One region of the Streptomyces thermocarboxydovorans genome, then DNA from elsewhere that is predicted to be linked to it. Evidence: riboswitches for the same ligand, from Rfam matches in the RefSeq annotation. Region 1 holds a riboswitch; each other region holds the start of a gene.
What was found. A riboswitch is a leader RNA that binds a small molecule or an ion and turns the genes downstream of it on or off. The one in region 1 is predicted to bind cyclic di-AMP.
Positions count from the first base shown of each region.

Region 2: linked by a shared signal. The riboswitch ahead of ABD198_RS27360 (C40 family peptidase) and the one ahead of ABD198_RS03995 (M23 family metallopeptidase) in region 1 are both predicted to bind cyclic di-AMP.
Region 3: linked by a shared signal. The riboswitch ahead of ABD198_RS23515 (peptidoglycan DD-metalloendopeptidase family protein) and the one ahead of ABD198_RS03995 (M23 family metallopeptidase) in region 1 are both predicted to bind cyclic di-AMP.

Region 1 covers NZ_BAAAGU010000006.1:28,716-36,381, reverse strand. The annotation lists gene ABD198_RS04000 (M16 family metallopeptidase) at 1-566, shown strand, start outside; cyclic di-AMP (ydaO/yuaA leader) riboswitch at 824-989, shown strand; gene ABD198_RS03995 (M23 family metallopeptidase) at 1,002-1,775, shown strand; gene ABD198_RS03990 (GntR family transcriptional regulator) at 2,003-2,701, shown strand; gene ABD198_RS03985 (HPr family phosphocarrier protein) at 2,881-3,162, opposite strand; gene ABD198_RS03980 (bifunctional acetate--CoA ligase family protein/GNAT family N-acetyltransferase) at 3,340-6,357, shown strand; gene ABD198_RS03975 (DUF5998 family protein) at 6,400-6,996, shown strand; gene ABD198_RS03970 (alkaline phosphatase family protein) at 6,996-7,666, shown strand, end outside.
Region 2 covers NZ_BAAAGU010000077.1:13,467-21,132, reverse strand. The annotation lists gene ABD198_RS27375 (esterase/lipase family protein) at 267-1,133, shown strand; gene ABD198_RS27370 (M23 family metallopeptidase) at 1,408-3,057, shown strand; gene pcrA (DNA helicase PcrA) at 3,188-5,668, opposite strand; cyclic di-AMP (ydaO/yuaA leader) riboswitch at 5,973-6,145, shown strand; gene ABD198_RS27360 (C40 family peptidase) at 6,153-7,325, shown strand; gene ABD198_RS27355 (tellurite resistance/C4-dicarboxylate transporter family protein) at 7,547-7,666, shown strand, end outside.
Region 3 covers NZ_BAAAGU010000054.1:797-8,462, forward strand. The annotation lists gene dxs (1-deoxy-D-xylulose-5-phosphate synthase) at 1-1,318, shown strand, start outside; gene ABD198_RS23495 (aspartate aminotransferase family protein) at 1,315-2,733, shown strand; gene ABD198_RS23500 (helix-turn-helix domain-containing protein) at 2,872-3,495, shown strand; gene ABD198_RS23505 (DUF6126 family protein) at 3,537-3,647, shown strand; gene ABD198_RS23510 (tyrosine-protein phosphatase) at 3,693-4,490, opposite strand; cyclic di-AMP (ydaO/yuaA leader) riboswitch at 4,991-5,155, shown strand; gene ABD198_RS23515 (peptidoglycan DD-metalloendopeptidase family protein) at 5,158-6,081, shown strand; gene ABD198_RS23520 (SGNH/GDSL hydrolase family protein) at 6,317-7,102, shown strand; gene ABD198_RS23525 (TetR/AcrR family transcriptional regulator) at 7,404-7,666, opposite strand, start outside.

The sequences.
Region 1 (7,666 bases):
ACCGGCACGACCGCGTCTGGCCCGCGCAGGTGCTGGGCACCTACTGCCTCGGCGGCACCCTGACCTCCCGCCTGGACCGCGTGCTGCGCGAGGAGAAGGGCTACACCTACGGCGTCCGGGCGTTCACCCAGGTCCTGCGGTCCGCGCCGGACGGCACCGGCGCCGCGATGCTCGCCATCAGCGGCTCCGTGGACACCCCCAACACCGGCCCGGCGCTGCAGGACCTGTGGACCGTGCTGCGCACCCTCGCCGCGGAGGGGCTCACCGACGCCGAGCGGGACGTCGCCGTGCAGAACCTGGTCGGGGTGGCGCCGCTGAAGTACGAGACCGCCGCGGCCGTCGCGAGCACCCTCGCCGACCAGGTCGAGCAGCATCTGCCGGACGACTACCAGGCCGAGCTGTACCGGCAGTTGGCCGCCACCGGCACCGTGGAGGCCACCGCCGCGGTGGTGAACGCCTTCCCGGTGGACCGTCTGGTGACCGTGCTCGTCGGTGACGCGGCGCAGATCAAGGCGCCCGTGGAGGCCCTCGGCATCGGTGAGGTCACCGTCGTGAGCGCCGAGTAGACGCCCGTGCGGGCGGCGAGTTGACGGTGCTTTGACACCGGGCGGACGGCGCGCCGGACGCCTCTCCGCGGCGCGCGCGGGTGAGCCCTGGTGGCGGAAACGTCACCAGGGCTCACTTATGCCCGGATTGAGGCGGAGGGGGCCTGTCTGCCCTGTGGGATGCGCTACAAAAACCGGGATCCGTTTGGGAATTGAAACTCGCCCCGTTTAGCGTCGTGCGGGCTGTTCGTCAGGCAGTGCGCCGCACCCGCGGCACCGGACAGTCATCGCCGAGTCCCCGTACGGCGCGAGCCAGGGGAGCCGGGGACCCATAGGCAGTCCCTGGGGTGAATCGGACGCCCGCGCGCACCGCGAGGGGGTCCGTAGGAGACCTTCCTGCTCCGAACCCGTCAGCTAACCCGGTAGGCGAGAGGGAAGGAAAGGACCAGTCTGTACATGGCGTTCACCCGCGCCACGGGCAAGCATCGGCGTCCCAGCCGGATCCAGCGCGGCACCGCGCGTGCCGCGGGCATAGCGGCCCTCACCGGCACCGGCGTCGTCGGTTCGCTCGCCGCTCCCGCCTTCGCCGCCGAGCCCGCCGCGGCGCAGACCGGCCTCACCCCCGTCATCGACATGGGCGACACGGTCGCCGACCGGATCGACGCCCAGGCCGCCGCCCAGCACGAGGCGGCGCGCGAGGCCGCCGAGGAGGCAGCCCGCAAGGCCGCCGAGGAGGCCGCCCGCAAGAAGGCGGCCAAGGCGGCCGCCGAGGCCCGGGCCGCCAAGGAGCGCGCCGAGCGCGAGGCCGAGCGCAAGCGCCTCAACACCTTCGTCTCCCCGATCGCCGGCTCCTACGTCTCCACCTCCTACCAGGCCGGCGGCGCCGTCTGGTCCTCCGGCAGCCACACCGGCATCGACTTCCACGCCGCGAGCGGCACCCCCGTCCGGTCCGTCGGCATGGGCACCGTCGTGGAGGCCGGCTGGGGCGGCGCGTACGGCAACCAGGTCGTCATCAAGATGCACGACGGCACCTACACTCAGTACGCCCACCTGTCCTCGATCAGCGTCTCGGCCGGCCAGCAGGTCACCGCGGGCCAGCAGATCGGCAACTCCGGCGCGACCGGCAACGTCACCGGCGCCCACCTGCACTTCGAGGCCCGCACCAGCGCCGAGTACGGGTCCGACATCGACCCGGTCGGCTACCTCCGCGCGCACGGCGTCAAGCTCTGAGAGCACGCCCTTCGTCAAGGTCCGAGAGCGCGCTCCTCGCCTTCCCCCTCCTGGCCCCGGCTCCCCGAGCCGGGGCTTTCGGCTTCCCCGGGGCCGGCCGCGCCCGGTTGTCCAAAAAACAAGTATGAGTTCCGGCTCACCGTCGGAAATTCCTCCGGATTGCAATAGAGTCACGAAACAACACGTCCTTCGTCGGCGTGTCACGAGGATTGAGCCGGAGGTCGGTCATGCGTATTCCCGCGCACTCGGTGTGCACGGCGATCCGGGACGACATCGTCGCCGGTGTATTCGAGCGCGGAAGCCGGCTCACCGAAGAACTCCTCGCCCGCCGCTACGGCGTCTCCCGCGTCCCCGTCCGCGAGGCGCTGCGCACCCTGGAGGCCGAGGGCTTCGTGGTGACCCGGCGGCACGCCGGCGCCTGCGTCGCGGAGCCCACCGAGCAGGAGGCCGCCGACCTGCTGGAGATGCGTCTGCTGCTGGAGCCGCTGGGAGCCGCGCGCGCCGCACAGCGTCGCACGGACGCCCATCTGAAGGTGCTGCGCGGCCTGGTGCGCCTCGGGCAGGAGCGTGCCCGCAGGGGCAGCAGCGATGAACTGCGCTCTCTCGGCAGCTGGTTCCACGAGACGCTCGCCCAGGCCTCCGGCAGCCAGGCGCTGGCCTCGATGCTGACCCAGCTGCGGCACAAGATCGCCTGGATGTACACCCTGGACGCACCGGCCGACCCGGCGGAGTACTGGGCGGAGCACGGCGCGATCGTGGACGCCGTGGCGCGCGGCGACGGCGACCGCGCCCGCTCGCTGACCGCGCAGCACACCGAGCGCACCACCGCCGCGCACCGGCTGCGCACCGCCTCGGGCGGCGATGGCACCGGCGAGCCTGTGAGGAACACGCAACATGCCGTAAACACGACGAGCGCTCGGAATTAACACGGGGGCCGTATACAAAGAGCGCAAGAAATTCGCGGGGGGATTTTTCTGCTGCCCGGAAAGCCCAATAGCTGTGCCGACGGGGGATCGGCCGCCCGGGGGAAATGAAAAGCGAGGGGTCCGCCCGGCGTCCGGGCGGACCCCTCGCTTTGTGCCGCACTCATTCCGCACGGAGGAATTCAGACGGTCTCGGGAAGCTCCTCGAGGCCCTCGGAGACCAGCTTGGCCAGACGGTCCAGAGCGGCGTCCGCGCCCTCGGCGTCGGAGGCGAGGACGACCTCCTCGCCGCCTTGGGCACCCAGACCCAGCACGGCCAGCATGGAGGCCGCGTTGACGGGGTTGCCCCCGGCCTTGGCGATCGTCACCGGGACGCCTGCGGCCGTGGCGGCTCGGACGAAGATGGAGGCGGGGCGGGCGTGGAGACCCTCGGCCCAGCCGACGTTGACGCGGCGCTCAGCCATGTGTTGCTGCCCTTCGGTGTTCCGGGTTGTCTAGACCAGTTTTCCATATCGTGAGGCATGCCGGGAGCGGCGCCCGCCCTCGGTGCCGCCCGGCGGGCCGCGCGGCCTTGGTCCCGCGTCCGTTGTTCCACAGACTGCCTCGCGCCGTTGCCGGGCGCGAGCCGTACTCTGGGGCCCATGCAGACCTCGTCGGACCGGCACGAGTACCCCGCCCATTGGGAAGCCGACGTGGTGCTGCGCGACGGCGGCACCGCACGCATCCGGCCCATCACCGCCGACGACGCCGAACGCCTGGTGAAGTTCTACGAACAGGTGTCGGACGAGTCCAAGTACTTCCGGTTCTTCGCGCCGTACCCGCGGCTGTCCGCCAAGGACGTGCACCGCTTCACCCACCACGACTACGTGGACCGGGTCGGGCTCGCGGCCACCGTCGGCGGCGAGTTCATCGCCACCGTCCGCTACGACCGGATCGGCACCGACGGAACACCCGCCTCCGCCCCGGCCGACGAGGCCGAGGTCGCCTTCCTGGTGCAGGACGCCCATCAGGGCCGGGGCGTGGCCTCCGCCCTGCTCGAGCACATCGCCGCCGTCGCCCGGGAGCGCGGCATCCGCCGGTTCGCCGCCGAGGTGCTGCCCGCCAACACCAAGATGATCAAGGTGTTCACGGACGCCGGGTACACCCAGAAGCGCAGCTTCGAGGACGGCGTCGTCCGGCTGGAGTTCGACCTCGAACCCACCGACCGCTCCCTCGCCGTGCAGTACGCGCGCGAACAGCGCGCCGAGGCCCGCTCCGTGCAGCGGCTGCTCGCGCCCGGCTCCGTCGCCGTCATCGGCACCGGCCGCACACCGGGCGGCGTGGGACGCAACATCCTCGGCAACATCCGGGACGCCGGATACCCCGGCCGCCTCTACGCGGTGAACCGGGCGCTGCCCGAGGAGCAGAAGGAGCTGGACGGGGTCCCCGCCTACCGCTCGGTGCGGGAGATCGACGGGCCGGTGGACCTCGCGGTCGTCGCCGTGCCCGCCGAACACGTCCCCGAGGTCGTCACCGACTGCGGCGAGCACGGAGTGCAGGGACTGGTCGTGATCTCCGCGGGCTACGCCGAGTCGGGTCCCGAGGGCCGCGAGCGGCAGCGCGCCCTCGTACGGCAGGCCCGCAGCTACGGCATGCGCATCATCGGGCCCAATGCCTTCGGCATCATCAACACCGCCCCCCAGGTCCGGCTCAACGCCTCGCTCGCCCCAGAGATGCCCCGGCCCGGCCGGATCGGACTGTTCGCCCAGTCCGGCGCCATCGGCATCGCCCTGCTGTCCCGGCTGCACCGGCGCGGCGGCGGCGTCACCGGGGTGACCGGTGTGTCGACCTTCGTCTCCTCCGGCAACCGCGCGGACGTCTCCGGCAACGACGTCCTGCAGTACTGGTACGAGGACCCCGACACCGATGTCGCCCTGATGTACCTGGAGTCCATCGGCAACCCCCGCAAGTTCACCCGGCTCGCCCGCCGGACCGCCGCGGCCAAGCCCCTCGTGGTGGTGCAGGGCGCACGCCACGGCGCCGGACCCCGGGGACACGCCGTGCGCGCGACACGGCTGCCGCACGCCACGGTGTCCGCGCTGCTCCGGCAGGCCGGCGTCATCCGCGTCGACACCATCACCGAACTCGTCGACACCGGCCTGCTGCTCGCCCGCCAGCCCCTCCCGGCCGGACCCCGCGTGGCGATCCTGGGCAACTCCGAGTCCCTGGGCCTGCTGACCTACGACGCCTGCCTGGCCGAGGGACTGCGCCCGCACCCCCCGCTGGACCTCACCACGGAGGCCACGGCGGCGGATTTCCACGCGGCCCTGTCCCGGGCGCTGGCCGATGACAGCTGCGACGCGGTGGTCGTCACCGCGATCCCCTCGGTGGGGGAGTCCTCCGTCGGCGACGCCGCCCTGGCCGAGGCCCTCCGCTCGGCCGCCACCGCGACCCCCAAGCCGGTCCTGGTCGTCCACGTGGAACTCGGCGGCCTCGCCGAGGCCCTGTCCGCCGCAGCCAGCACTGCCCGCCCACCCCGCCAGCCGGAGCCGACGGCGGCGGACCCGGACGACCCGTCCCCGGCACCGGATGTGACCCCCGCGCCACCCACGCCGTACGACCGGCCCTCCTCGGCCGACCGCCCGGCGCCGGCGGAGCGGCCGGCCACCCCCGGCGCACGTACCGCTCCTTCTGCGCCCCCGGCGCACGCGGGGGCCGCTCCGGCGGGAGGTGCGCCCACCTCCGCGCCCCCGGGTGCCGCACGCGCCGCCGGTGCATCCGTGCCTCCCGTCTCCGCCTCCCCGCCCCCCAAGGGCGCCCTGCTCATCCCGGCCTACCCGGCCGCCGAACGCGCCGTGCGGGCGCTCGGGCACGCCGTCGCCTACGCGCAGTGGCGGCGGGACGCCGCCGAGCCCGGCAAGGTGCCGGAGTACGACGACATCGACGAACGCAGGGCCGCCACCCTCATCGACGGCATGCTCGCCCGCGGCCAGGGCCTCACCCTCGGCAGCGAGGACACCTGCGAGTTGCTCGGCGCCTACGGCATCGACGTCCACCGCGCCCTGCAGGCCCCCACGCCCGACGCCGCCGCCGAGGCCGCCGCCCGGCTCGGCTACCCGGTCGCCCTGAAGGCCACCGCCCCGCACCTGCGGCACCGTGCGGACCTCGGCGGCGTACGCCTGGACCTCGCCGACGAGGACCAGCTGCGCCGCGCGTACACCGAGCTGACCGGCCTGTTCGGCACGGCCGAGGAGCTGCGCCCCGTGGTGCAGCGGATGGCACCGCGCGGGGTGGACACCGTGGTCCGCGCGGTGATCGACCCGGCCGCCGGGGCCGTCCTCTCCTTCGGGCTGGCCGGGGCCGCCTCGCAGCTGCTCGACGACATGGCGCACCGGCTGATCCCGGTGACCGACCGGGAGGCCGCCTCCCTGGTGCGGTCCATCCGCACCGCGCCCCTGCTGTTCGGCTGGCGCGGCTCCGCGCCGGTCGACACCCCCGCCCTGGAGGAGTTGCTGCTGCGGGTGTCCCGGCTGGTGCACGATCACCCGGAGGTCGTCGCGGTGACGCTGGAGCCCGTGGTCGTCGCCCCGCAGGGCCTGAGCGTCCTCGGCGCCTCCGTACGTCTCGCGCCCCCGCCCGCCCGCGACGATCTCGGCCCGCGGACTCTGCCCGCATACTGACCCGCGGCGCACGGTCTCTCGCAGTCAGTGGTCCCCCGTAGGATGGGCGTCATGGCCAAGACCAGTACGACGACCCAGGGGCTGCGGGCGGCGATCGAGCGCAGCGGCTACTACCCGGCTCTCGTGGCCGAGGCGGTGGAGGCCGCCGTGGGCGGCGAGCCCGTCCGGTCGTACCTGGTCCATCAGGAGACGACGTTCGACCAGAACGAGGTGCGGCGCCATGTGACCGTCCTCGTCCTCACCGGCAACCGCTTCATCGTCAGCCACACCGACGAGCAGGCGGCGGACAGCACCTCCCCGACGCCGTACGCCACCACCTCCACGGAATCGGTCAAGCTCGACCGGATCTCGTCGATCGTGGTCAGCCGGGTCGTGGCGAACCCGGAGCAGTACACGCCGGGCACGCTGCCGCGCGAGATCGTGCTCACCATCGGCTGGGGCGCGGTCTCCCGCATCGACCTGGAACCGGCCGCCTGCGGCGACCCGAACTGCGAGGCGGACCACGGCTACACGGGCAACTCCACGGCGGACGACCTGAGCCTGCGCGTCAGCGAGGCCGGCGACGGCCCGGAGACGGTGCGCCAGGCCCTCGCCTTCGCGCAGGCCCTCTCTGAGGCGACCGCGGACCCGACGCGCTGATGGCGCAGCCGACCCGGCCCACGCCGCCGCACCATACGTCCGCCTGGGACGACCACCCCGAACCGCTCTCCCTGGACACCGCGCCCCTGCCCGAGTACGGCAGCGGATCCCTCGCCGATCTGCTGCCCACGCTCGCCGCCGGCATGGGCGTCCCCGGCATGTCCGCGGCCATCCCGGAGCTGACGCCCGCCGACCGGGCGTGCGTGTTCCTGATCGACGGACTGGGCTGGGAGCAGCTGCGGGCGCACCCCGAGGAGGCGCCCTTCATGACGTCCCTGCTGGCCTCCTCGCGCGGCGGCACCGGACGTCCCCTCACCGCCGGCTACCCGGCGACCACCGCCACCTCCCTGGCCTCCGTCGGCACCGGGCTCCCGCCGGGGGCGCACGGCCTGCCCGGCTACACCGTGCGCAACCCGGACACCGGCGAGCTGATGAACCAGCTGCGCTGGCAGCCCTGGACGCAGCCGCGGGCCTGGCAGCCCTACCCCACCATCTTCGAACTCGCCCACCGCGCGGGCGTGCACGCCGCCCAGGTGTCCTCCCCGGCCTTCGAGAACACCCCGCTGACCAAGGTGGCGCTCAGCGGCGGCACCTTCTTCGGACGGCTGACCGGCGAGGAGCGGATGGACTTCGCCGCCGAGCAACTGGCCGCCGCCGACCGCGCCCTGGT
Region 2 (7,666 bases), on a different contig from region 1:
GGGGGAAATCACACGGTGGGACACGTTCACCGCGCAGCGTTCCCCGCCGAGCCGCCCGAGGTTCGTCCGGTCCGCGCCCCGCGTGCCCGTGCGGCACAGGGGCATCAGTGGGAACATGCGCATAAGGGATCCGCGACGAGGTCGCCGTACCGCCGCGCTCGGTCCGCGCGTCGTACGCGAGCGCCGGCGACCGCTTTCGCCGCGATTTCCCATGAGGGCACACGGGGGACAGGGCTGTCCTTCGCGTGCCGACAGGAGGTCGGCCCATGAAGGTCACCCAGGCAGCTCTTCACCTTCTCCCGCTCTGCCGGCGTCTGCTGCCGAGTCGCCTGGCCGGGCTCTCCCTGGCACTGCTGAAGGCCACCGCCCTGGAGCTCGCGATCCTCGCGGGTCACCTGCTGCTCTATCCCGCCGGGATCGTCCAGGAGCGCCGCGGCCCGGCTCCCGCGCTCCCCGGAGCGGGCGGCGCCGCCCAGTTGCCGACCGAGGCCAAGCCGCCGGTCGTGCTGCTGCACGGCTTCATCGACAACCGCTCGGTGTTCGTGCTGCTGCGCCGCAGCCTCGCGCAGCACGGCAGGCAGCAGATCGAGTCGCTGAACTACTCGCCGCTCACCTGCGACATCCGCAGCGCGGCGGAGCTGCTGGGCCGGCACATAGAGGAGGTGTGCGAGCGCACGGGCCGCAGCCAGGTCGACGTGGTCGGGCACAGCCTGGGCGGCCTGATAGCGCGGTACTACGTGCAGCGGCTCGGCGGTGACTCCCGCGTACGGACGGTGGTCACCCTCGGCACCCCGCACGCCGGCACCCGCGTGGCGCCCCTGGCCAATGCGCACCCCATCGTGCGCCAGATGCGCCCGGGCTCACCGGTGCTGGAGGAGCTGCGCCTGCCCGCCCCCGGCTGCGGTACCCGCTTCTACGCCTTCTGGAGCGACCTCGACCACATCATGGACCCGCTGGAGGCGGCCTGCATCGACCACCCGGACCTGATCGCGGAGAACATACGGGTGAGCGGCGTCGGTCATCTCGCCCTGCCCGTGCACCCGGCGGTGGCGACCGCGATACGGCAGGCCCTGGACACGGCCCACCCGGGAGAGCCGACCTCCGGCCACGCGGGCGGCCTGACCGTCGCCTGACGGTCACCCGACCGCACCGTCACCCGACCACACCGTCGCCTGACGGTCACCCGACCGCACCGTCACCCGCCGGTCATCCGGCCGCACCAGGTCGGGCACCGGACCGGTCGCGACCGGCGACACGCCCGGCCCCTCGGCCGGTGCCGACCGCCCGTCCACACCCCGTTCACCCGAACAACATCCGTCCGACACAGCGGAATTCAGGCCGCCGAGCACCCACAGGTTTCGAACACGGCTCGAACATAGGGCCCGCACTCCACCAAAACCGAGCCGAATGCCCGTTTCCTGCGGGCGCGAAACCTGCGGAAGATTGTCGTGCCCGCGTACCGCCGGGTACAGTCGCCGCACTGCTCTGGCAGCCCCTGTTGTCGAGGCGAAAGAGAAGTTGGTGAACGACCGTCACCCGTCGGGGACCGTGGCCCCCGATCCGGCTTCCGATGCCGCCTCGGCGCACTATGCGTCGTACGGCGCCCAGGAAGCCCAGTACGGGGACTTCACCACGTACGGCGGCTATGACGCCAACGGTTTTGCCGCCACCGGTTTCGGTACCGGCGCCCACACCGGCACGAGCTTCGCCGCCGACCCCCTCTTCGGCGACCTCCCCGGCAGCGGCCACGACACGGGCTCCTACACCACCGGGCAGTGGTCCGCCGGCGTCGACGCCACCGGCCACTACGACGCCTACGCGGCCCAGCACTACGCCGCCTACGACACCGGCTTCTACGACACGACCCAGTGGACGCCCGGCGAGCAGCAGCTCCCGCTGATCCCCACGCAGGGCACCTCGCCCGAGGTCAGCGGCCAGTGGGACGCCGGTGCCTGGCTCCAGCCCGACCCGTCCGACGGCACCGGGGTGCACACCCAGCACTGGGAGTGGGGCACCCAGGCCTTCGACACCGGCGCCCACGACGCCACCCAGTGGAACGGCGAGCAGAACACCGCCCCCACGTCGCCGGAGACGTACGGGCAGCAGCCCGAAGCAGGCGACCCGCAGGCCACCGCCGCGTTCGACCAGGCGGGCCACTCCGACGAGACCGGGGCGATCGGGGAGTCCGAGGATCACGGCGCCGCAGAGACCTCCGCGCGGTCGGGCGACACCGGTGAACTGCCCCGGGTGACCCTGCTCGAGGGGCAGGAGGAGATCACCCCCGTCCCCGCGCCCCGCCCGGCCGGACGTGCCGCGTCCCGCTCCCGTCGCCGCACCCCCGCCAAGCGCTCCGCGCTGCTCACGGTGGCCGTGCCGTCGGCCTGCGTGATGGGCGTCGCCGGGATCGCCGCGGCCTCGGTGGGCGACCTGGCCGACGACGGCGGCCAGGAGACCAACACCACCGCGTCCGACGCGCAGCCGGTGAAACCGTCCGCCGCCAACGTCAAGCTGGACACCCAGCTGGAGAGCCTCGCCGCCGGCGCCGACGACTTCGCCGACCGGGCCAGCCGCACCCAGGAGCGCATCGACCTCAAGGCCCAGCAGGAGGCCGAGCGCAAGCGGGCGGCCGAGGAGGCGGCCCGCAAGGAGCGGCTCCGCCCCAAGTTCGCGCTCCCGGTCGCCCAGCATGGACTGAGCGCGTACTACGGCCAGTCCGGCATCAACTGGATGTCCGTGCACACCGGCATCGACTTCCCCGTCTCCTACGGCACCACGGTGATGGCGGCGACCGACGGCACGGTCCGCACCCAGTACAACCCGGCCTACGGCAACATGATGATCGTGACCGCCAAGGACGGCACAGAGACGTGGTACTGCCACCTCTCCACGTACCGGGTGCCCTCGGGCACGACGGTGAAGGCCGGCGATCCGATCGCCTTCTCCGGCAACTCGGGCAACTCCACCGGCCCGCATCTGCACTTCGAGGTCCGGCCGGGCGGCGGTTCGGCCATCGACCCGCTCGCCTGGTTCCGCAGCCACGGCCTCGAGCCGTCCTGACCGCGCTCGCCCGAACTCGAGCCGTCCTGACCGCGCTCGCCCGAACTCGAGCCGTCCTGACCGCGCTCGCCCGAAGAGGCCCCCGCGCTCGGGCGGGAGCCCCTCCTCACGTCGCGGACGTGACCGACGGCTACAGCTTCTCCACCGGCGCGTACCGCAGCAGCAGCCGCTTGGGCTTGGCGTCCCCGAAGTCGATGGTCGCCTCGGCGTTCGCGCCCGTGCCCTTCACCGCGACCACGGTGCCCAGACCGAACTGATCGTGCGTCACCCGGTCCCCGACCGCCAGCGACACCACCGGCCGGTCCGCGGTGCGGCGGGTGGCGAAGCCCGAGGCGCCCGAGGCCGAGGAGCGGGAGCGGGACGACGACAGCGACGCCGCCACCCCCGAGACCGCCCCGGAAGCCTTCGGTGTGCTCGCGCCCGTCCGCTTCCACTCGACGTACGCGGCCGGGATCTCCTCCAGGAACCGCGAGGGCGGGTTGTAGGAGGGCTGGCCCCAGGCGCTGCGCAGGGTCGACCGGGTGAGGTAGAGCCGCTCGCGGGCACGGGTGATGCCGACGTACGCCAGGCGGCGCTCCTCCTCCAGCTCCTTGGTGTCGCCGAGGGCACGCATGTGCGGGAAGACGCCGTCCTCCATGCCGGTGAGGAAGACGACCGGGAACTCCAGGCCCTTGGCGGTGTGCAGCGTCATCAGCGTGATGACGCCGGAGCCCTCCTCGTCCTCCTCGGGGATCTGGTCGGAGTCCGCGACCAGCGCGACCTGCTCCAGGAAGTCGGCCAGCGTCCCGGCCTCCCCCTCGCCGCGCTCCTGCTCGAACTCCAGGGCGACGGCGGCGAGTTCCTGGAGGTTCTCGATGCGCGTCTCGTCCTGCGGGTCGGTGGAGGCCTGCAGCTCGGCCAGGTAGCCGGTGCGTTCCAGCACCGCCTCCAGCACGGTCGCCGGTCCGGCGCCGGACTCGACGATGGTGCGCAGCTCCTCCATCAGCGTGTTGAACCGCTTGACGGCGTTGACCGAGCGCGCTGCCATGCCGTACGCCTCGTCGACGCGCTTCAGCGCCTGCGGGAAGCTGATCTTCTCCCGCTGGGCCAGGGCGTCGATCATCGCCTCCGCGCGTTCACCGATGCCCCGCTTGGGCACGTTGAGGATGCGGCGCAGCGGCACCGAGTCCTCGGGGTTGGCGAGCACCCGCAGGTAGGCGAGGACGTCCCTGACCTCCTTGCGCTCGTAGAAGCGGACCCCGCCGACGACCTTGTAGGGCAGGCCGACGCGGATGAAGACCTCTTCGAAGACACGGGACTGGGCGTTGGTGCGGTAGAACACGGCGACATCGCCGGCCTTGGCCTCACCCGCGTCGACCAGGCGGTCTATCTCGTCGGCGACGAACTGGGCCTCGTCGTGCTCGGTGTCCGCGACGTAGCCGGTGATCGGGCAGCCGGCTCCGGCGTTGGTCCACAGGTTCTTGGGGCGGCGGGACTCGTTGCGCTCGATGACCGCGTTGGCGGCGCTGAGGATCGTCTGGGTGGAGCGGTAGTTCTGCTCCAGCAGGATGGTCGTCGCGTCCGGGTAGTCCTCCTCGAACTGGAGGATGTTGCGGATCGTCGCGCCGCGGAAAGCGTAGATCGACTGGTCGGCGTCGCCCACCACGCACAGCTCGGCGGGCGGGATCTCGGCCTCGGGCGGCACGTCCACGGGGTGCTCGGTGGGGCCGACCAGCTCGCGCACCAGGGCGTACTGGGCGTGGTTGGTGTCCTGGTACTCGTCGACCAGGACGTGGCGGAAGCGGCGGCGGTAGTGCTCGGCGACGTCCGGGAAGGCGCGGAGCAGATTGACCGTCGTCATGATCAGGTCGTCGAAGTCGAGGGCGTTGGCCTCGCGCAGCCGCGACTGGTAGAGGGCGTAGGCCTGGGCGAGCGTCTTCTCGAAGCCGTCGGAGGCCTGGGCGGCGAAGTCCTCCTCGTCGATCAGCTCGTTCTTCAGATTGCTGATCTTGGCGCTGAAGGACTTCGGCGGGTAGCGCTTGGGGTCCAGCTCGAGGTCACGGCAGACCAGCGCCATCAGCCGCTTGGAGTCGGCGGCGTCGTAGATCGAGAACGACGAGGTGAAGCCGAGCTTCTTCGACTCGCGGCGCAGGATGCGCACACAGGCGCTGTGGAAGGTCATCACCCACATCGCGTTGGCGCGCGGGCCGACGAGCTGCTCGACGCGCTCCTTCATCTCGCCGGCGGCCTTGTTGGTGAAGGTGATCGCCAGGATCTGCCCCGGATGCACGTTCCGCTCGGCGAGCAGATAGGCGATGCGGTGGGTGAGCACGCGGGTCTTGCCGGAGCCGGCACCGGCCACGATGAGCAGGGGTGAGCCGGAGTGGACGACGGCGGCGCGCTGGTTGTCGTTGAGCCCCTCCAGGAGCGCGGCGGAGTCGGTCACCGGGCGGGGGGCGCCGTCGCGGTAGTACTCCTCGCGCTCCGGCGGCACGTCGAACTTCCCGCCGAACAGATCGTCCGGGAGCGGCTCCGGTACGTGATCGTCCTCGGGTGGTGGCGGCGGCTCGTCCGCGGGGCCCGGCTGGGCCTGGAGGTTCGCCAGGAAGCTGTCGTCAAAGAGGCTGCTCATCGCTCTCCGAGTCTAGGGCGCACCGCCGACAGCCCGGGTCCGCCCCGGAACATCCGCACATTCCCGGCGGACGCCCGCCCCGCCCTTCCCGGCTCGTCCCGGCCCTTCCCGGCCCTTCCCGGCGGGCGGATTCCGGCCGCCGGCCCGGACACCGTCGAGCACCGGCCGGGCACCCTGCGTCACCCGGGCACCAAGGTCACGAAAATGTATCGGGCATATCGCCCACCAACCTTCACAGGGGCCACACCAGTTGGCTACCGTGCCGACGGGCCGTACGACCCCCACCGGCGAACCTCGCCGGACCGCACGGCCTCCGCCGAGTCCGGCACTGCCGCCCCATGGCACCCGGAGCCGGGGACCCAACCGAGACCTGGGGTGAATCGGCTCACTCCCGCGCGGAGCAGCCGTAGGGCAACCCTTCCAAGCACCCGCCCGAACCCGACAGCTAACCCGGTAGGCGGACCATTGGAAGGAGTCGCCTCCCTTGGCGTCGCATCGCAAGTCGCGCACCCCCGGACCACGCGTGGCAGGCATACGCACCCCCGCCCTCGCCACGGCTGCCCTCACCTCCGTGGCCCTGCTGGGCCAGACCGCCAACGCCGCCCCGACGGACGACAAGCCGAGTCTCGAAGAGGTCGAGAAGAAGGTCGGCGACCTGTACCGCCAGGCGGAGTCGGCGACCGAGAAGTACAACGCGGCCAAGGAGAAGACCGCGAAGCAGCGCAAGCGCGTCGACTCCCTCCTCGACGACGTCGCCCAGCGCACCCAGAAGCTCAACGAGGCGCGGGAGCAGCTCGGTTCCTACGCCGCCGCCCAGTACCGCACCGGTGCGGGCGTGTCGAACACCGCGACCTTCCTGCTCGCGGACTCGCCGCAGGAGGTCTTCGACCAGCAGCATCTGATGGGCCGGATGACCGGCCGCCAGAAGGAAGCGGTCGACGACTACGTCGAGCAGCAGTCCGCGACGATGAAGAAGCGGAAGGAGGCCACCGAGAGCCTCCAGACGCTCACCGAGTCGCAGAACGACCTGAAGGCCGCCAAGGCGAAGGTCCAGAAGAAGCTGGCCGAGGCGCGCGAGCTGCTGTCGAAGCTGACCGCCGAGGAGAAGGCGCGGCTCGCGGCGATCGAGAAGAAGAAGCAGGAGGAGGCCGCCCGCAAGGCCGCCGAGCTGGCCCGGCAGCAGGAGGAGCAGCGCAAGGCCCAGGAGGCGGCACAGCGAGAGGCGGCTCAGCAGGAGAGCGGCTCGTCCGGCTCCTCCTCGGGCACGACGACTCCGCCCGCGACGGACTCGTCGTACGCCACCAAGGCCGCGAAGGCCATCGCCTTCGCCCGCTCCCAGATCGGCAAGCCGTATGTGTGGGGCGCGACCGGTCCGGGCTCCTACGACTGCTCGGGTCTGACCCAGGCCGCCTGGAAGGCCGCCGGGGTCACCCTCCCGCGCACCACCTACGACCAGGTCGACGCCGGCACGACGGTCCCGCTGTCCCAGGCGCAGCCCGGTGACCTCGTCTTCTTCTACGACGACGTCACCCATGTGGGCATCTACATCGGCAACGGCATGATGATCCACGCGCCGAAGCCGGGCACCTATGTGCGCGAGGAGTCGATCTACTACGACGGCGAGTCCTCGATCCACAGCGTGGTCCGGCCCGCCTGACGGACAAGGGCCCGCCCCACGGCCAAGGGCCCGCCTGACGGACAAGGCACGGTCCGCCCCGGCTGACCGACGAAGCGGGGTCCGCCCCGCCGGCGGCCTGGGCGTGCGGCGGGCGCACCCGAACGGTGCCTCTGCGCGGACGATGCCCCTGCGCGGGTGATCGTGCGCGGGCGCGCGTTGCCCGGCGGGGTGTCATGGGGCGGCTCTTCTAGCATCGGCGCATGTCTCGCCCCTCCCGCCCGTCCCCCTTCCGCGCCTGGTGGGCGCAGCGGTCCCCGGCGGAGGGTGCCGCCGTGATGGCCTGCGGCATCGTGTCGCTGGCGCTGCATCTGGCGGGGTAC
Region 3 (7,666 bases), on a different contig from region 1:
CTACGAGGCGCTGCACGGCGCCAAGAAGGGCTTCAAGGACGCCTTCGCACCGCAAGGTCTCTTCGAGGACCTGGGCCTGAAGTACGTCGGCCCGATCGACGGGCACGACATCAAGGCCGTGGAGTCCGCGCTGCGCCGCGCCAAACGCTTCCACGGTCCCGTCCTGGTCCACTGCCTCACCGAGAAGGGCCGCGGCTACGAGCCCGCCCTCGCCCACGAGGAGGACCACTTCCACACCGTCGGCGTGATGGACCCGCTCACCTGCGCCCCGCTCGCCCCGTCCGGCGGACCGTCGTGGACGTCGGTGTTCGGCGAGGAGATGGTGCGCATCGGCGAGGAGCGGGAGGACGTGGTGGCGATCACCGCCGCCATGCTGCACCCGGTGGGCCTCGGTCCGTTCGCCGAGCGGTTCCCGGACCGGGTGTGGGACGTGGGCATCGCCGAGCAGCACGCGGCCGTCTCCGCGGCCGGACTGGCGACCGGCGGACTGCACCCCGTCGTCGCCGTCTACGCCACCTTCCTCAACCGCGCCTTCGACCAGCTGCTGATGGACGTGGCGCTGCACCGCTGCGGGGTCACCTTCGTGCTGGACCGGGCCGGTGTCACCGGCACCGACGGCCCCTCCCACAACGGCATGTGGGACATGTCCGTCCTCCAGGTCGTCCCCGGCCTGCGCATCGCCGCACCCCGCGACGCCGACCAGCTGCGCGCCCAGCTGCGCGAGGCGGTCGCCGTGGACGACGCGCCCACCCTGGTGCGCTTCCCGAAGGAGTCCGTCGGACCGGCGATCCCGGCGCTGGACCGGGCCGGCGGCATGGACGTGCTGCACCGGGCCGACGAGGCGCAGGTGCTGCTGGTGGCGGTCGGCGTGATGGCGCCCATCTGCCTGCAGGCCGCCGAGCTGCTCGAGGCGCGCGGCATCGGCTGCACCGTGGTCGACCCCCGCTGGGTCAAGCCCGTCGACCCTGAACTGCCCCGGCTGGCGGGCCGGCACCGGCTGGTGGCCGTGGTGGAGGACAACAGCCGGGCGGCGGGCGTCGGCTCGGCGGTCGCGCTGGCGCTGGGGGACGCCGAGATCGACGTGCCGGTGCGGCGCTTCGGCATCCCGGAGCAGTTCCTCGCGCACGCCAAGCGCAGCGAGGTGCTCGCCGACATCGGACTGACGCCGGTCGAGATCGCCGGCCGGATCAGCGCGAGCCTCGCCGTGCAGGAGGAGCTCGTGCAGGAGGGCGTGACAAGAGAGCTCGTCAAGGGAGAGTTGTCCGCGCCGTCACCGGACGGGCCGGCCGGCCGGGACCGACAGGAGCATCAGGCATGACCACCGCCCAATCCCCGTCGGAGTCCTCGCGGGCCGGGGACTTCGACCTCGGCGCGCTGCTGGCCGAGCGCGGGGCCGAGCGCTACGAGCTGCACCAGAAGTACCTGAACCACCAGCTCCCGCGCATGCTGCACACCATCGGCTTCGACAAGGTCTACGAGCGGGCCGAGGGCGCCTACTTCTGGGACGCGGACGGCAACGACTACCTGGACATGCTCGCCGGGTTCGGGGTGATGGGCCTCGGCCGCCACCACCCCGTCGTCCGCAAGGCGCTGCACGACGTGCTGGACCTGAACCTCGCCGACCTGACCCGCTTCGACTGCCAGCCGCTGCCCGGACTGCTCGCCGAGAAGCTGCTGGCGCACAGCCCCCACCTGGACCGGGTCTTCTTCGGCAACAGCGGCACGGAGGCCGTGGAGGGCGCGCTGAAGTTCGCCCGCTACGTCACCGGCCGGCCGCGCGTGCTGTACTGCGAGCACGCCTTCCACGGGCTGACCACCGGCTCCCTGTCGGTCAACGGCGAGACCGGCTTCCGGGACGGGTTCGCCCCGCTGCTGCCGGACACGGCCGTACCGCTCGGCGATCTCGACGCGCTGGAGCGGGAGTTGCGCAATGGCGACATCGCCGCGCTGATCGTGGAGCCGATCCAGGGCAAGGGCGTGCACGAGGCCCCGCCCGGCTATCTGCGGGCCGCGCAGGAGCTGCTGCACCGGCACAAGGCGCTGCTGATCGCGGACGAGGTGCAGACCGGTCTGGGCCGGACCGGCGACTTCTACGCCTACCAGCACGAGGAGGGCGTCGAGCCGGACCTGGTGTGCGTGGCCAAGGCGCTCTCCGGCGGCTACGTCCCGGTGGGGGCCACCATCGGCAAGGACTGGATCTTCAAGAAGGTCTACTCGTCCATGGACCGGGTGCTGGTGCACTCCGCCAGCTTCGGGGCCAACGCCCAGGCCATGGCGGCGGGCCTCGCGGTGCTGTCGGTCATGGAGAACGAGCAGATCGTCGCGGGCGTCCGGGCCACCGGCGAGCTGCTGAAGAACCGGCTGACGGCGCTGAAGGACAAGTACGAGCTGCTCGCCGATGTGCGGGGCCGGGGCCTGATGATCGGCATCGAGTTCGGCCGGCCCCGCTCGCTGAAGCTGCGCGGACGCTGGACCATGCTCCAGGCCGCGCGCAAGGGGCTCTTCGCCCAGATGGTCGTCGTCCCGCTGCTGCAGCGGCACCGGATCCTCACCCAGGTCTCCGGGGACCACATGGAGGTGATCAAGCTGATCCCGCCGCTGATCATCGGCGAGCGCGAGGTGGACCGGTTCATGGCGGCGTTCACCGCGGTGATGGACGACGCGCACGACGGCGGCGGCCTGATGTGGGACTTCGGCAAGACGCTGGTGAAGCAGGCGGTCGCGCAGAGGTGAGGCGGTCCGCCGCGCGGAGGTGAGGCGCGGTCCGTCGCGCGGAGGTGAGGCGGGCGCCGGGGTCGGGTCGGACTCCAGGGGCTTTGCCTGTGAGGCAAAAGATTTGCCCCACGGGCAAACCTCCGGCTGAATGGAGCCATGAGCTCCCCCGAGACGGGGCGGCCGGCCGGACCGGCCGCTGCCTTTCCCGCGGTCGCGCCCCAGCTCCGGGCGCTGCGGCGCCGCGCCTCGCTGACGCTGGAGGCCGCGGCCCGTGAGGCGGGTCTGTCGCCCGCGCATCTGTCCCGGCTGGAGACCGGGCAGCGCCAGCCCTCGCTGCCGGTGCTGCTTTCGCTGGCCCGCATCTACGGTACGACGGTCTCCGAGCTGCTCGGCGAGACGGCCGCCGGCCGGGACGCTGTGATCCGCGCCGCCCACATGGAGCCCACCGCCGCCGGCGGCTGGACGTACTGGCAGGCCGGTGCCCCCGGGCGCGGCATGCAGGCGCTGCGGGTGCGGGTGCCGTACGGCTCCCAGGGCGACATCGTGCGCGTCCACCCCGGCGAGGAGTGGCTGTACGTCCTCAAGGGGCGGCTGCGGCTGCGCCTCGGGGACGGGCTGCACCGGCTGGCGCCGGGCGACAGCGCCCACTTCGACTCGCTCACCCCGCACCGGATCGCGGCCGAGGACCCCGACGGGCTCGAGCTGCTGTTCGTCCACACCCTGCTGCAGAGCCCCACGGCCGCACTGTGCCTGGGCCCGACACGTGAAGAGGCACCGTGACCGACAAGAACACGAAGGACGCAGGCCGGAACACCAAGGACATGGAGGAGAGGTTCCCGCGCGCGCTGTGGGTGAGGCTGTTCATCTACATCGCGGTGGGGCATGTCTTCGCGGCCTTCATCTACCTGCTGTTCGAGGTGGGCGCCAAGTAGCGGGCGCCGGGGCCGACGGCACGTGCGCCGGGTGGCGGGCGGCGCTCAGTCCAGCAGGCGCTCGCGCAGCCGCTCCCGGTGCTCGGGGCTGAACGACAGCCCCTGCTCCAGGTAGGCGTCGACGCCGCCCCAGGTCTCGTCGATGGTCTCCAGGGCGGCCGACAGGTACTCGGCGCGGGCGTCGAACAGGGGGCTGAGCAGCTCCATCACCTCGGGCGAGTGGGCCGCCGGGGCGTCGCTGCTGCGGCGCACCTTGTAGCGCCGGTGCTTGGCGTTGGACTTCAGATAGTCCTCGTAGATCGCGTCCCGCTCGACGCCCAGCGCGAGCAGCGTCACCGCCACCGACAGGCCCGCGCGGTCCTTGCCCGCCGCGCAGTGCATCAGCGCGGGGACGCTGTCCTCGGCGAGCGAGTGCAGCACCCGGGAGTGCTCGGCGGTGCGCGTGACGATCATGGTCCGGTAGGAGTGGATCATCCGGGCCGCGCCCTTGCCGTCGTCGAGGATCTCGCGCAGCTGCTCCAGGTCCCCGTCGCGGACCATCTTCCAGAACTCGGCGCCGTCGGCCGGGTCGCTCAGCGGCAGGTTCACATTGCGCACGCCCGGCAGCTCGACGTCCGGCCCCTCCAGCTTCTGGTCGGCCGCGTTGCGGAAGTCGAAGATCGTGTGCAACCCCAGGGAGGAGAGGAAGGCCGCGTCCTCGGCCGTCGCGTGCGCCAGATGACCGCTGCGGAACAGCACACCGTGCCGCACCCGTCGTCCGTCCACGGTCGGCAGGCCACCCACGTCGCGGAAGTTGCGTACTCCGGCCAGCTCGGGCTCGGTCGACGGGATGTGCTGCGTCACGGGGGCTCCTCCCACTCTGCGCCGCCGCGCGGCTCGGCGGCGGGTTCTGTCGACGATACGACATGGCTGCCCTGGGCAACGAGAACGAGCTACCCCGTCGATATGGGCGATATGCCCTGATATGTCTGGCCGGGCGGGTGAGCTTCGCATGCCCTGTCGCGACGCCGGCGACACGGCGGCCAAATCACCTCTTAAGCCGTTCTGTCCGTTTAGACAATTTCGCCATAACGTGCCCCGAAAGAAAGGGAGATGGGAATGGGGTGCGTGAGCATCGTCATATTCGTGACGATGCGTTGTCGCCATGTTCACGTAATTCACGAGCTTTACAAGGGAATTCGCGGCCCGCGCGGATCCCGGTGCGACGCTCGGTGACCGCATTTGTGCCTGTGGATCACGGAAAAACGGCTTCGCAGGGAACCTCGTGCTTGTCCCATTGCGTCTTGCTCGCTTACGTTCCACACCGATCCGGACGGACGCCTAATCCTGCCGCCGTCCGGGGCCCGCACAGACCACTGACCCGTGTTCGGCAGGAGCGGGGGACCCACAGGTAAGACTGCCTGGACCGGTCTCCGGAACAGGCTTGGGGTTAAGTCGCGTTGAGGCGCGGCCGGGCATCTCCAGCCCGAACCCGACAGCTCACCTCGCAGGCGCCGGAGAGGAATTCGTCATGCCCGCGAAGGGTAAGCACCGTCGTCCCAGGACGCTTAGTTTCACCCGATCCATCGCCGTCGCCGGTACCGGTGGCGCCGCACTCGCGCTGCCGCTTCTCGGCGCCACCGGAGCCAACGCCGCCACCGCGCAGGTGGCCCCGGAAAAGACCGTCCAGACCCTTTCCGTCGCCGGCCAGAAGGCCGACGGCGACCAGGGCGGCGAGGCCCGCACGTACATCGTGAAGGCCGGCGACTACCTCGTCAAGATCGCCGAGAAGGAGGGCGTCGAGGGCGGCTGGAAGAAGCTGTACGCCGACAACCGCGAGGCCGTCGGTGACGACCCGTCGCTCATCCACCCGGGTCTGAAGCTCACCATCGACGGCAAGGCCGCCGAGAGCGCGCCGGAGAAGTCCACCGCCGCCGACCCGGCCGCCGCCAAGCCGGAGTCCAAGCCGGCCGCGAAGCCCAAGGCCGAGAAGGCCCCGGAGCAGTCCGCCCCCAAGGCGACCGGCGCCCAGCAGGCCGCCACCACCTCCGGCTTCACCTCGCCGGTGCCCGGCGGCGGCATCGGCACCGCCTACAAGGTGGCCGGCAGCATGTGGTCCAGCGGTTACCACACCGGTGTCGACTTCAGCGTCCCGACCGGCACCTCCCTGAAGGCCGTCGGCTCCGGCACCGTGGTCTCCGCCGGCTGGGGCGGCGCCTACGGCAACCAGGTCGTCATCAAGCTCAACGACGGCTACTACGCCCAGTACGCCCACCTGTCCTCGCTGTCCGTCTCGGCCGGCCAGACGGTGAGCGCCGGGCAGCAGGTCGGCCTCTCCGGTGCGACCGGCAACGTGACCGGCCCGCACCTGCACTTCGAGATCCGCACCACGCCGGACTACGGCTCCGACGTGGACCCGATCTCCTACCTGCGCTCGAAGGGCGTCGCCATCTGACGCCCGCGGCAACCGCTGCATCTCCCTGACACGCCGCCGAAGGCCGGACCCCGATCCCCGGGTCCGGCCTTCGGTGTTGCGCGGAGCACACCCGCCCCGTATTCCGGGGTTGGCGGATTCTTTGAGAGTGGCTTATCTCACCGCCCGTCAAGCTCTGCCTACGGTCGCGTAGGTCACATTCGAAGGTGAATCATGAGGGGCTGTGGCAGACGATTCGAAGAGTGACAGCGCAGCAGTGATCGGGTCGTACGTGGCGGTGGGGGACAGCTTCACCGAGGGCGTCGGGGACCCAGGCCCCGACGGGGCGTTCGTCGGCTGGGCCGACCGGCTCGCCGTGCTCCTCGCCGACCGCAGGCCCGAAGGCGACTTCCAGTACACGAACCTCGCCGTGCGCGGGAAACTGCTCGACCAGATCGTCGCGGACCAGGTGCCGCAGGCCGTGCAACTCGCCCCCGATCTGGTCTCGTTCTGCGCGGGCGGCAACGACATCCTGCGGCCGGGCACCGACCCGGACGAGGTGGCCGAGCGCTTCGAGCGCGCGGTCGCGCGGCTGACCGAGGCGGCCGGGACCGTGATGGTGACGACCGGATTCGACACCCGCGGCGTGCCGCTGCTCAAGCATCTGCGGGGCAAGATCGCCACCTACAACGGGCACGTCCGGGCGATCGCCGACCGGTACGGCTGCCCGGTGCTTGACCTGTGGTCGCTCAAGAGCGTGCAGGACCGCAGGGCCTGGGACGCGGACCGGCTGCACCTCTCGCCCGAGGGGCACACCCGTGTCGCGCTGCGGGCCGGGCAGGTCCTGGGGCTCGAGGTGCCGGCGGACCCGGAGCAGCCGTGGCCGCCGCAGCCGCCGCGCGGAACCCTGGAGGTCCGGCGGGACGACGTGCACTGGGCGCGGGAGTACCTGGTGCCGTGGATCGGCCGCCGCCTGCGGGGCGAGTCCTCCGGCGACCACGTCACACCCAAGGGCACGCTGTCCCCGGAGGACATCCGCTCGCGCATCGGCGCGGTGGCCTGAGTCCGCTGAGCCGGCCGCCGGTAGCGCGGGCGGCCGGCGCGGCCGGGGCCGTCGAGGTGGCGTCCGGGCACTTCGGCAGCGCCGTGGTGTCGTCCGCGCACGCCGGGGGCGCCGTGGAGTCGTCCGCGCACCCCCGGGGCGCCGTGGTGCCGTTCGCCGGACCTGAGCCAGCCGCACAAGCCGGACGTGCGCCCACCGCAGGAATCGGGGGCGGGCCACGCGGCCCAGGGTCGTCGAGGTGTCGTCCGGGCACTCCGGCAGCGCCGGGATGTCGTCCGTGCCCGCCCGCACGCCGGGCGGATCACCGGCCCGGCCCCGGAAGCTCCAGCTCCCGTGCCAAGGCCTCCTCGGCCCAGGTCCTGGCGCGGGAGCGCGGGATCGTTCCCGTGTAGGAGGTCAGCTGGACGGCGAGGCCGTCCAGCAGGGCGGTCAGGCGCAGGGCCGCCCCCGCGGGATCGGGGCAGGTGAACTCGCCCGCCTCCACGCCCTCCTCGATGACCTCCGTCAGCGCCGCCTTCCACTGACGGTCCAGGTCCCGGGCAACCTCGCGCAGCGCCGGATCGC